DNA from 3 places in the Metabacillus sp. cB07 genome. Region 1 is predicted to be linked to each of the others. Evidence: riboswitches for the same ligand, from Rfam matches in the RefSeq annotation. Region 1 holds a riboswitch; each other region holds the start of a gene.
The links. Region 1 has a riboswitch for lysine ahead of JOJ89_RS15660 (aspartate kinase). Riboswitches for the same ligand answer to the same signal wherever they lie in the genome.
Positions count from the first base shown of each region.

Region 1 (4,200 bases):
ATCAAACAAATGCAAAAATAGTGCTGACTCCAACGTAGGACAGTGCAAGGAAAAGTGCGATTGTCACGTAAGTGGAGATCAATTGTGATCTAGGAGTGACTGTAATTCCCCAGCTCACAGCAAATGACCACAGGCCGTTTGCAAAGTGGAAGATTGTTGATACTACACCAACTACGTAAAAAACAATCATGAATGGATTGCTGAAAATAGAGGCCATCATATCAAAATTCACTTCTGCTCCAAAGGCAGCTGCAATTCTTGTTTCCCACACGTGCCATGAAACGAAAATCAGTGTAATAACACCTGAGATTCTCTGAAGCATGAACATCCAGTTGCGGAAGTATCCGAACTTGCTGACGTTGTTTTTCGCTGTAAACGCAATGTAAATTCCGTAGATTGCATGGTATAAAAGCGGGAGGAATATAATAAATGTCTCCAGAACAATTCTAAACGGCAAGCTTTCCATAAAATGTGCAGCATTGTTAAATGCTTCTTCTCCTCTTGTTGCAAAGTTATTTACAACAAGATGCTGAATTAAGAAGACGCCAACCGGAATCACTCCAAGCAAGGAATGAAGTCTTCGGTTCAAATACTCTCTGTTTCCAGCCATCTCAACATAACCCCCTAGTAATCTTAAAATCTTTTTTTTAATGTTTCTCCTATTCCCCGGCAATCTTTTAAAAAAATAAACATTGTATGATAAAATGTGACAAATTTATTGTACTCCTCACGCGGTACAGCGTCAAGAAAACGTGTTCATAAATTTTAATTTTGTGACAAATCTCTTTTTCAAACAATTTTTATTTTCTTAAAATACTAATCTGGCGCTGATCGGTCAGATAATTTACTTTTATTGCATGTGCCTCATGCCGCATCTTGATATATAATAAAAATCAGAAAGAGGGGAAGAATGTGAAAAAAACGAAAGAACAAATTGACACGGCACAGCTCAGAGATATGCAGGTGCCTGCGTTTGCATATGAACTCCTTAGAGAAGTGCTTATTCCTGACATTTTGGGGAACGAGTCCGCTTCCATGATGTACTGGGCAGGCAAGAGCCTTGCGCGGAAGTATCCGGCAGAATCCATCGACGAGCTGATCGCTTTCTTTTCGCTCGCAGGCTTTGGAAACCTTTCACTTGTACATAAGAAAAAAGACGAAATGGAATTTCAGCTGCAAAGCGAACTGATCCAGGCAAGATTTAAAACGATGAAAGAACCTTCGTTCCAGCTTGAAGCAGGTTTCATCGCCCAGCAGGTGCAGCGCATGAACAAGCAGATCACCGAAACATATGAGCATGTTAAAAAACGTGCGGACAAAGTTCACTTTACTGTGAAATGGGACTACAAAGACATGGAGTTTGAAAACGAATAAAGGACGGGTACTCATGATACCCGCCCTTTTTTTATTTTCATCAAAGCTCTCAGTTGGCGCCAAGGACGCCTGCCGGCTGCTCTGAAAGTTCAAATGCGTCGTGCAGCGCTTCTACCGCTTTCACCATATCAGCATGGCCGACTACCGTTGAAACTTTTATTTCTGACGTGCTGACCATTTTCACCTCAATCTGTTCCTTCGCAAGAACATGGAACATTTCCGCGGCAACTCCCGGGTTTGAGACCATTCCGGATCCTACGATCGAGACTTTGGCCAGGCCGTTTTCAAATTCGATCCGTTCAAATCCGAGTTCCTCCTTATACGTTTCAAGAACGTGCACGGTCTCTTCGACCTCACCTGTTTTAACAGAGAATGAAAGAGAAGCAATCTGTGCGTTTGCTGTACTTTGAATAATAATATCCACATTGATTCCGTGGCTTGCGAGTGTTTTGAAAATGGTGGAAAGAGCCATCAATCCGTTTTGCAGCCCGCAAACCGTCACTTTTGACACCTGATCTTCAAATGCAATGCCTCTTACAATTAAATTCTGTTCCATATCTGTTTCCTCCTCAATAAGCGTGCCCCGTTCGGCTTCTGTGCTGGATCTGACTTCAAGCGGTACTCCGTAATTTTTGGCAAATTCAACTGCACGCGGATGCAGGACACCCGCTCCCAGGTTAGCGAGCTCAAGCATTTCATCATAGGAAATTCCCTCAAGCTTTCTTGCCCCTTTTACAAAGCGCGGATCGGTTGTGTAAACACCCGTCACATCTGTATAAATATCGCATTTGTCCGCTTTCAGCGCCGCTGCTAAGGCAACTGCTGTTGTATCGGATCCTCCGCGTCCAAGAGTCGTAATCTCGCTGCCGTCTGCAAAGCCCTGAAATCCGGCAACAACGACGATTTTCCCTTCAGAAAGCCGTTTTTCTATTTTCTCTGTATCAATTCCGGAAATTCTCGCATTTCCATGGACGTGCTCTGTGCTGATGCCGGCCTGCCAGCCTGTATAGGAAACAGCGTCATAGCCTTTCGCCTGCAAAGCCATTGTCAGTAGAGAGATGGTCACTTGCTCTCCTGTTGAAAGCAGCATGTCCATTTCGCGCTTGCTTGGTTTTTGTGTGATTTCAGCTGCAAGTGATACTAAATGATCCGTTGTTTTCCCCATTGCCGATACAACGACAACAACACTGTTGCCCTTTTGGCTTTCTTCAGCTGCACGGTTGGCAGCATTCATGATTTTCTCCGGAGAACCAACTGATGTGCCCCCAAATTTTTGTACAATTAAACCCATATCGCCTCTCGCCTTTCAAGTCTTATTTGATCGTCAGCAAGTAAAAGGGAGAATCCCGGAAAACGCAAAAAAAGCAATGAGATTCTCTATCTCATTGCTTGCATAAACGAATAATGGAACTTCATTCATACAATGAGATAGCGCTCCAAGAAAAACATCTTCTTGACAATCCTGCGTCTCTTAAACGCAAAACCAGCAAAGAGAAGAAATGGCTCTTTCTTTGCTTCGGCGGCGCTCCCCTTTCACGCGTCTTCAAAGGAATCCATTTTCCTCTGACGCGCTACTCTTGAAGTCCGCACCTCTACCGTCATTTAACGAACTAAACGATCTGATTTATGAAATTAGTTAAAATTTTAGCAAACCTTACTGCTTAAAGCAAGAACATTTTATGCTTCTTCTTTTTCCTGCAGTTTTTCATAGATTAATTCTGCGGTATTTGAAGGCATGCCTGCAGCGATAATGTCCTCAATACTTGCCTCTTTCATTTTTTTCACAGACCCGAAATGTTTCAGCAGGACCTTCCTGCGCTTTTCGCCAACGCCGGGTATGTCATCCAGAATCGATTGAAAAGCGGTCTTTCCGCGCGTCTGCCTGTGGAAAGTAATCGCAAACCGGTGAACCTCATCCTGAATGCGCTGGAGGAGATAGAACTCCTGGCTGTTTCGTTCAAGCTCCACAATTTCAGGCGGACTGCCGACCATGAGGTTGGATGTTCTATGTTTGTCGTCCTTTACAAGGCCTGCTACAGGTATGGTCAAGCCAAGCTCATTTTCAAGCACATCCTGAGCTGCTGCAAGGTGGCCTTTTCCCCCGTCAATAATAATCAAGTCAGGAAGCGGTAGTTCTTCTTTCAGGACGCGCGTATATCGTCTGCGGACAACTTCCCGCATCGACTCATAATCATCAGGGCCTTTAACGGTTTTAATTTTATACTTTCTGTATTCCTTTTTAGCAGGCTTCCCGTCAATGAAAACGATCATGGCCGATACCGGATCTGTACCCTGAATGTTTGAATTATCAAAGGCTTCAATTCTTGCAGGCGTATAAATACCCATTTTTTCACCCAGCTGGTCGATCGCTTTTATCGTTCGTTCTTCATCGCGCTCAATCAGCGAGAATTTTTCTTTAAGGGCAATTTTCGCATTTTCATGTGCAAGCAGAACGAGATCCTTTTTCTTTCCCCGCTGAGGCTGCGTCGCAGTGACTCCGAGAAGCTCAGCAGCCATCTCCCGGTCAACGCTGTCCGGAAGCAGTATTTCTTTAGGAAGAATGTGATTGCTCTTTGAGTAAAACTGGCCGAGGAAGGTTAAAAACTCTTCTTCCGGTTCCTGATAAAGCGGGAACATGGCAATATCCCGTTCAATCAGCTTGCCCTGTCTTACAAAAAACACCTGAACGCACATCCACCCCTTGTCGTACGAATAACCGAACACATCGCGGTCGACAAAGTCATTCATCGTCATCTTTTGCTTTTCCATCGTGGCGTCAATATGGGCAATCTGGTCCCGGAATTCCTTCGCACGTTCAAAGTCAAG
Region 1 covers NZ_CP069296.1:3,039,630-3,043,829, forward strand. Annotated here, with positions in the region: gene JOJ89_RS15650 (succinate dehydrogenase cytochrome b558 subunit) at 2-610, opposite strand; gene JOJ89_RS15655 (YslB family protein) at 958-1,374, shown strand; gene JOJ89_RS15660 (aspartate kinase) at 1,424-2,665, opposite strand; lysine riboswitch at 2,796-2,977, opposite strand; gene uvrC (excinuclease ABC subunit UvrC) at 3,052-4,200, opposite strand, start outside.

Region 2 (4,200 bases), 500 kb from region 1:
ATTGTTAATACAATCGACAGATGGATCATCATGAATCAATAAGTTTTAAACAAAAAAACTGCACCCCTTCAAATAGCTTAAGGGTGCAGTATCTTATAATTATTTTACTGCCTCAAGAAACTCCTCTGCATCCTGAACTATAAGAGCCACTGCGTCTTTCCAGAAATCCTCTTTTGTCAGATCAGCGCCAAGATGCTTCATGGCAAGATCTTCAACCTGCATCGAGCCTGTATCTTTAAGCAAGGCAATGTATTTCTGCTCAAAAGCAGCTCCTTCCTCAAGCGCTTTTGCATAGATTCCAAGCGAGAACAAGTAACCGAATGTATACGGGAAGTTATAGAATGGAACGCCCGTAATATGAAAGTGGAGCTTTGATGCCCAGAAGTGCGGGTGATACTCGCCTAATGAATCACAATAGGCTTCTTTCTGAGCGTCTTCCATCAGCTCGCTGATTCTCTCGGCACTCACCATTCCTTTTTTGCGCTCTTCATAAAACGCATTTTCGAAAATAAAACGGCCATGTATGTTCATCAGAAGCGCCACACTGCGCTGTACTTTATCTTCAAGCAGGGCAAGGCGCTCTTCTTCCGTTTTTGCTTTTTTCACTGAAGCATCCGCCACAATCATCTCGGCAAATGTCGAAGCCGTTTCCGCCACATTCATCGCATAGCTGCGGTTCAGCGGATGAACGCCTGCCATTGCATGCTGGTGAAACGCATGGCCAAGCTCATGGGCAAGAGTCGCAATGTTTGAAGGCGTGCCTGAGAACGTCATAAAGATGCGGGACTGGTCGCTCTCAGGAAAGCTTGTGCAAAATCCGCCCGGCGCCTTTCCCTGTCTGTCTTCCGCTTCGATCCAGCGGTCCTCAAAGGCTTTTTTCGTAAAAGAGGTAAGCTCCTCTCCGAAGTTTGAGAACTGATCTAGAATAAACTCAGCTCCCTCCTGGTAGGAAACCTTCGACTCTTTGCCGCCGATCGGCGCATCAAGATCATACCAGCTGAGTTTCTCCACCCCGAGAAGCTCTGCTTTTCTTTTTAAATACTTCACTAGAGACTGCTTGTTTTCAGAGATAACTTTCCACATGACATCAAGCGTCTCCCGCTTCATCCGGTTGATTTCAAGGGGCTCGCTGAGCACGTCGTTCCAGCCGCGCTTTTCGTAGACATTCAGCCTGAAGCCCGCAAGATGATTCAGCGTTTGTGCAAATAAATCAGCTTTGCTTCCCCATGCTTTTTCCCACTCTTCAAAAACAGCCTTGCGTACTTCACGGTCCCCGCTTGAGAATTTATTGGCCGCCTGGCCAACGGAAAGTTCTTTTACTTCTCCATTTTCTCTGAATGGAATTTTCACCGTTGAGACGAGAGTGTCATAAAACTGTCCCCACGCATGATATCCATCAACAGAAAGAGCATTGATCAGCGTTTCCTGCTCCATCGGCAGTTTATTCTTCGCTTTGTTTCTGCGTTCAGTTAGCACATAGCTGAGGTCAGCCAGACTTTCCGTCAGAATAAGCTCTTCCCAGATTCTATCCTCCACTTTTACAAGCTTTTGATCAAGGCTTGCGAGTGCATTCTGAAAGTGAGAGCTGAGCTGCGTTACTTTCCCTCTCAGAACAGCAGCGTTTTTGTCCTCTGTATCCTGGGCCTGCAGGCAGCCGACAAATGCACCCGCCTGTCTAATTCTTTTTGCAATCCCCTGAAATGAATCAAGGATTTCATTAAGGTAAACGTGATCCTCTTTTGAGCTTGGCACATCCAGCTGATCTGCCTCGGCCTTAAATAATGGAACGTCCTTTTCAAGCTCTTCTAAGTGGCGCTTAAAACTTTCAGACTTGCTGCCTCCTCCGAAAAACACATTCAAATCCCATGTTTCTGCATATGTAGCGGCTTTCATAATTCTACCCCCTATTAAGTATTTCGCTGCACTAAATAAACTGACAGGTCTATTATATAACATCCGTTTGAATTTTTGTATAATTCTTACTCTTTTTAAAATCAAAAAAAAAACAACCCGCAGGCTGTTCTTATTTACTTTACAGATTTATCTGATTTTACCTCATCGTCATCCATTAAGCCTTTTGTTGCATTCTTGAATTCTCTCAGTGTTTTGCCTGCAGCTTTGCCCAGCTCCGGAAGTTTTTTCGGTCCGAAAAGCAGGAGTGCCACAAACACAATCAACATGATTTCGCCGAATCCCAAGTTCATCATGTACCCTTCTTCCATGTCATATTTTCATAAAAATAGAAAGAAAACGTTATCTTTGTAAATTATAGTAGATTCCTGTGTACATTGCAAAGTGAAGTTTTGGTGACAATTATTTCAAGATATCATGCAAATATTGCTAAATGGGATATCTCGTTGACAAATTTATATCCCCCTGCTAAATTAATGCTATTAAAATAACATTAAAAATCCTCACGACATCTCAGTGAGGTAGAGGTTGCGCGATTGGAAGAGTAGCATGCATGAGGCCGGTGGGGCTGATGAACGCATGACGAAAGGCCTTCGCGCCGAAGTGTATAACAGCCACACTGTTATACGCTGGGACGGCATCGAACAGGTGCCGGACTGCCGCAGATTTTTCTGCGGAGTGCTATCTGGAGATGATGGTGAGTTTTTGCGTATTCTGGCGCACGGACTTTTCCGTGCGTCTTTTTGTTTGTTTCTATCAAGAATGACACAGACTGAAAATAAGGTATGTGTTCCATAGGAGGTTTCACATTTTGAAACAGAAAAAATGGGGTTTTTGGCTGTTAACAGCCTTTGTTGTAGGAAATATGGTCGGATCGGGTATTTTCATGCTTCCGAGTACACTTGCACAAACGGCAAGTCCTCTCGGTGTAACGAGCGCCTGGCTTGTCACTGGATTCGGCGTACTGATGATTGCTCTTGTTTTCGGCAATCTTTCTATCCGCAGACCGGATTTGACGGCCGGTCCTCAAAGCTATGCGAAAGCACTTTTTGATTCGCCTAAAAAAGGAAATGTCGCAGGCTTCAGTATGGTCTGGGGATACTGGGTCGCGAACTGGATCAGCAATGTCGCCATTATCACCAGCTTTGCCGGCTATTTATCTTCCTTTTTTCCGATTATGTCTGACAAATCGGTTCTTTTTACGATAGGTTCACAGGACGTTCAGCTTGGGAGAGCAGTAACGTTTGCTGTGTGTACCATCCTGCTTTGGGGTACTCATTCCATTCTTGTCACAAACATGACGGGTGCAGGGAAGCTTAATTTTGCTGCTACCGCTTCTAAAGTCATTGGATTTATGCTGTTTATCATTGCCGGATTATTTGCACTCGAATCTGCCTCTTTCGGCGAATTCTATTTCCCGGTTGAAACAGACAGCGGCAGTACACTCGGACTGACAAGTCAAATTCAGTTCGCCGCGATCTCAACTTTATGGGCGTTTGTCGGCATTGAATCGGCCGTTATTCTTTCAGGTCGTGCATCTTCACAAAAAGATGTGAAAAAAGCGACTATTACCGGCTTAATCATTGCTGTTTTCATCTATATGATTATCACACTTATAACCATGGCCGTTCTTCCGCATGAACAGCTGCAGACCTCCGACAAACCATTCGTCGATGTGCTCTCCGTTATTTTAGGAGATGCAGGAGCGAATGCGATGGCTCTGCTCGCCGTTGTGTCTCTGTTCGGTTCCACCATCGGCTGGATTCTGCTTTCTTCTGAAGTGCCGTATCAGGCCGCGAAATCAGGCATCTTCCCGGCATTCTTTGCAAAGACCAATAAAAAAGGCAGTCCCTTAAATGCCCTGCTGATAACAAATTTGATGTCGCAGATTTTCATTTTCTCAACGATTTCAGGAACCATCAGCGAAGCTTATACGTTCCTGACAACGTCAGCTACACTTGCTTATCTTTTCCCGTACCTAGTATCCTCCATCTTCTTCCTGAAGCTGATTGCTAAAGGAGAAACGTATGATCTGGTAAAGGGTTCGCGTGTAAAAGACGGGATCATCGCGTCCATAGCCTGTATTTATTCTGTCTGGGTTATCGTCACCGGAACAGCAGACCTTAAAACATTTGCTTTAGGTGTCGGCCTTTTCCTTGCAGGCTTTGTGATCTATCCATTCCTTGTAAAGTACATGAAAAAAGAAGAATCTGCCTCTGCTTAACCAAAAAGGGCTGCATCCATTATGCAGCCCTTTTAATTTGCTGCCGGAGCAAACATCTGGCTTGC
Region 2 covers NZ_CP069296.1:3,536,395-3,540,594, forward strand. Annotated here, with positions in the region: gene JOJ89_RS18140 (alpha/beta fold hydrolase) at 1-42, shown strand, start outside; gene JOJ89_RS18145 (M3 family oligoendopeptidase) at 100-1,893, opposite strand; gene JOJ89_RS18150 (twin-arginine translocase TatA/TatE family subunit) at 2,028-2,204, opposite strand; lysine riboswitch at 2,426-2,603, shown strand; gene JOJ89_RS18155 (amino acid permease) at 2,720-4,135, shown strand; gene JOJ89_RS18160 (CBS domain-containing protein) at 4,168-4,200, opposite strand, start outside.
Region 2: it holds a riboswitch for lysine, as region 1 does, so the genes downstream of both, JOJ89_RS18155 (amino acid permease) here and JOJ89_RS15660 (aspartate kinase) in region 1, are expected to answer to the same signal.

Region 3 (4,200 bases), 450 kb from region 1:
TGAAAAATGCCTCAAGACCTAGTGCAGCACCTTCAAGTGTTAATGCCCGGATAACAATAATTAAGAATAAGACCACTAAAGTCGGAATGAAAATTTTGTTTGCAAGCTCAATCCCTTTTTTAACTCCGGCAAATAAAACACCAAGTGTAACCACCCATACAATCAGGAGCGGAATGAGAACTCCAGGTGCAAATCCGCCAAGTTCGCCAGGCGCTGCAGCTTGAAGGTAATCATTGAAGAGGAACGTTTGAGTGTCTTTTCCCCAGCTTAAATTTAATGAAAAACCGCTGTATGATATTGCCCATGCGATAATGACAGAATAATAAGTAGAAATGACAAATGCTATTCCAACCTGCCACCATCCGAGCCATTCAAACTTCTTGCTTAACCGTGCATACGTTAAAGGTGCAGAACCGCGGTACTTGTGACCTAGAGTAAATTCCATTACAAGCAGGGGAATACCTGCTGTCAGCAATGCGAAAAGGTACGGGATGAAAAACGATCCTCCGCCGTTTTCGTACGCCACTCCAGGAAAACGCCAGATGTTTCCAAGTCCGATTGCCGATCCGACAGCCGCTAAAATAAAGCCTGCCCTTGTTCCCCACTGTGGACGATTATCCATTTGTGTAAAGCCCCCTTTAGCCTTTTCTTCCGAATTTGGAAGAATTATAATTTTTAATATTTTCTGATATTTCAATATAACTATACATAGTATAATCGGACATTATGCCTAAGTCAAAATGATTTTTGAAATTTATTATAGTAAAATGATAAATCTGTCATATTTTCTCGCAAAAAAAAGACAGAGTCCGCGTGAACTCTGCTTTTTTCTTATTTGTTAAACAGCTGTTGCCTTTTTCTTGAAAATAAGGATAAAGACAATTAAAAGCACAATTACTGTCAAAAGTCCCAGAATCATACTTCCGGAAAGTCCAAGAACTAAATATCCAAGAGCTGCCATGATTCCTCCTGACACTGCATATGGAAGCTGCGTCACCACATGGTCGATGTGATGGCTTCCCGCTCCAGTAGAGGATAGAATCGTCGTATCTGAAATAGGAGAACAGTGATCTCCGAGTACAGCTCCTGCAAGGACAGCCGCCATTGCCGGAAGAAGCATCGAAATATCAGTTGCAGCCGTTATTTCGCCTGCTATTGGAAGCATGATGCCGAATGTTCCCCATGACGTTCCTGTAGCAAACGCCATAAAACCTGCAAGAACGAACAGAATGACAGGCAGGAAGGCTGTATTCATGTTTGACTGCTCTACTAGCCCTGCAAGGTATTCTCCTGTTTTCAGCTGGCCGATCAAATCAACGATCATCCAGGCAAGCGTCAGAATATAAATGGCCGGAAGCATTGATTTAATGCCCTCAAGGAAAGCTTTTGGCAAGTAGGCAGAAGAGATGCCTTTGCCTAAATATAAACCAAGTGTAACCACGAGACCGATAAGTCCTCCAATGACAAGCGACTTCGCCACATCCGTGTATTCAAACATTGTAAGAAGCGTCACTTTAACGCCATCTTCTGCTAGAACGCCTTCATACCCGGTCCAGAGCATGGCGCCTACTGTTCCAATAATCAGGGCAATAATCGGCCAGACAAGATTTCCGATCGAGCCTTTATCACTGACCGGCAGATCTTCCTTAATATCTCCGAGCGGCTCTTTTTCAGGATCAAACAATACGCCTTCTTTCATAGCCCGCTCTTCATGAAACTTCATGCTGCCGAGATTGATGTTGAAGTAGGCCGTTGCAAAAACTAGAGCCAGTGCAGCGAACACATAGTAATTCATAGGAACCATCGTCATAAAAGCAGACAACGGGGTATATTCAGAAACACTGTGGGTTGCAAGAATGGTCCCGATCATGGCAATGATATACGCTCCCCAGCTTGAAACCGGAGAAACAACACACACTGGCGCAGAGGTTGAATCAATAATATAGGCAAGCTTGGCTCTTGAAACTTTCTGCCGGTCTGTAATCGGACGGCTGACCTGACCTACAGCCAGTGCGTTGAAATAATCGTCGATAAAAATCATAATGCCCAGAAGTGCAGCGGTAAACTGAGCACCAGCCCGTGTTTTAACACGCTTTTGAGCCCATTCGCCAAACGCCCTGCTTCCGCCTGAAATGGAAATCAGCGCAGTCACAACGCCAAGGATAAGCAGGAAAAGAAGAATGAACACATTCCACGTATTGAGCTCTCCGTCTGCAATAAAGATGGCTTTAAAAGCTCCCCAGATTTTCGAAAGGGTTTCTCCAATGGAAAAGTTTGTGAGAATAAGTGCGGCGGAAAGGATTCCGACTCCTAGTGAAAGAAGGACTTTCCTTGTAAGTATGACCATCAGAATGGCGATGATCGGGGGAAGAATTGAATAAATAGTGCCTGACATGGTAAAACCTCCTGGAATTAGTAATGGGGCTACCGGCACGATGCAAGGATAAAAAAGTGCAAATAAAAAAGAGTACGATAGAAAATAACTATCATTACTCTTTTTAGGTAATGTTATGTTATCCTCCACGATCAGTAGCCCACCATTGCAGATATCCCTGCAATGACAGTGTTACCCTTATTCAAGGTAACCCCAGCTGTGCAGATGTTGACGCATGCTGCATAACTTCGGCAAAAAAGCCTTTTGTATAGTGATCTCAGTTGTCATCCTCACACTATCTACTCTTCTTTTTCGCGCCTCTACCTCATCATGAGACAAGGTGAAGTATTCAATTTGTATGCTGATTTAACGGACATATTTCTTTAGCCCCAAAAAGCAGCTCATTAACTAGTTGGATTATATCAATAATCTCCTAATCTATCAACAGCAACTTACCTTCCAGTTGATTCCACGGGAACTTCAAGCGCAGGAGGTGAGCTTCCTCCGCCCCCGTTGTAATAGCTTGGCACTTGCCCCTGAACAGCTTTAATCGCAATCGGGATGTTGTTTCTTACTGTAGCAGTTCGTGTGGAGAACGGAATGACCACCTCGACATTCACTTCAATTTCAACTGCTATTTCAATCAGCGCATTGTTAATTCCATACTGCTGAATCGTTTCCTTCACATCAGTCTGCACCTCACCGACAACGTAAAAACGGACGGGCACTTTCGGACCGAGGTTTCCAATCAGTGCATTATTCGTTGCCTGGCCAAGCGGAATCGAGTAGATGATTCCCTCGCCCTGTTTATCTTTCGTAAGATGCTCGCCCTCCGGCAGTTCAAGCGCGTCAATATTACCTTTGGAAGCTTCTCTTAAATTCGCCTGAATCTTGTCGGTTGTCTTGGCAAGCACGCTTCTGACAAATTTGGCGTTAAAATCGATTGTCGTCACATTCCCTTTTTCATCCGTATCAACGACAAACATTTCATCCACATCTACATCTTCTTTAATGTCCTTGTTAATCGCATTCTGGATAACAAGTGTCGCAATCCGTTTTGTTTCGGTTTCAGCCACCGTCATTAATGTCGGTTCAATTCCCTTATTAACAATCCACAGCCCCGCAGCTGTAGATAAGATAAAAAAGACGAGTGAAAGCAGGAATACATATCTGAAAGGAAGCGGCCCTTTTTTATGAGGACGGCTGCGGAATCTGGCCAAAAATAAATCCCCCCTTTACAAGCTATATTTATGCATGTAAGGAGGGATGTACGCTATTTTTTTGAAGTTATCTATTAAAACGATGCTGTTATAAAGTTCGTCTCAGAGCATTCTAAGCAGGGCATCTCTTCCGCTCATTCCTACGTGAATTCCGCGGTTTTCGGCTTCAAAGGTGATGGATTCAAGCGGAGCATCAAGAAGCTGTTCGATCGTCCGGACGCCGACTGCTCTGCCTGCAATAATTCCCCGCTCTTTCAATTTTTCATTCAGCAGCGCTACATCGAGTGCTCCGCACATAATGTACCCTTTGTCGCTTGTAACAGCCATGAAATTTGTTTTAGGCAAAGCAACCGTTATAGCTGTAAATTGATGACTTCCAATCATAATAGGTGTCATGGATACCATCGTTCTTTCACACTCCCTTCCTTCTGTAATTTATGAAGGCAGGAGGCATTGAGTGTGAAAACTAGGCATTCTTGTACGAATGTCCCTGTTTCAGCTTCCAGGCAAGGACATCACGCAGCATTTCAGGCATATAATAGGTTTTCTTTTCAGCATGGTAAATGGAAGGGTACAGCACGCCCAAAGTGAACATATCGACTGTCG
Region 3 covers NZ_CP069296.1:3,488,399-3,492,598, forward strand. Annotated here, with positions in the region: gene JOJ89_RS17895 (sodium-dependent transporter) at 1-622, opposite strand, end outside; gene JOJ89_RS17900 (Na+/H+ antiporter NhaC family protein) at 839-2,395, opposite strand; lysine riboswitch at 2,523-2,705, opposite strand; gene yunB (sporulation protein YunB) at 2,827-3,594, opposite strand; gene JOJ89_RS17910 (YunC family protein) at 3,697-3,999, opposite strand; gene JOJ89_RS17915 (bifunctional metallophosphatase/5'-nucleotidase) at 4,061-4,200, opposite strand, start outside.
Region 3: it holds a riboswitch for lysine, as region 1 does, so the genes downstream of both, JOJ89_RS17900 (Na+/H+ antiporter NhaC family protein) here and JOJ89_RS15660 (aspartate kinase) in region 1, are expected to answer to the same signal.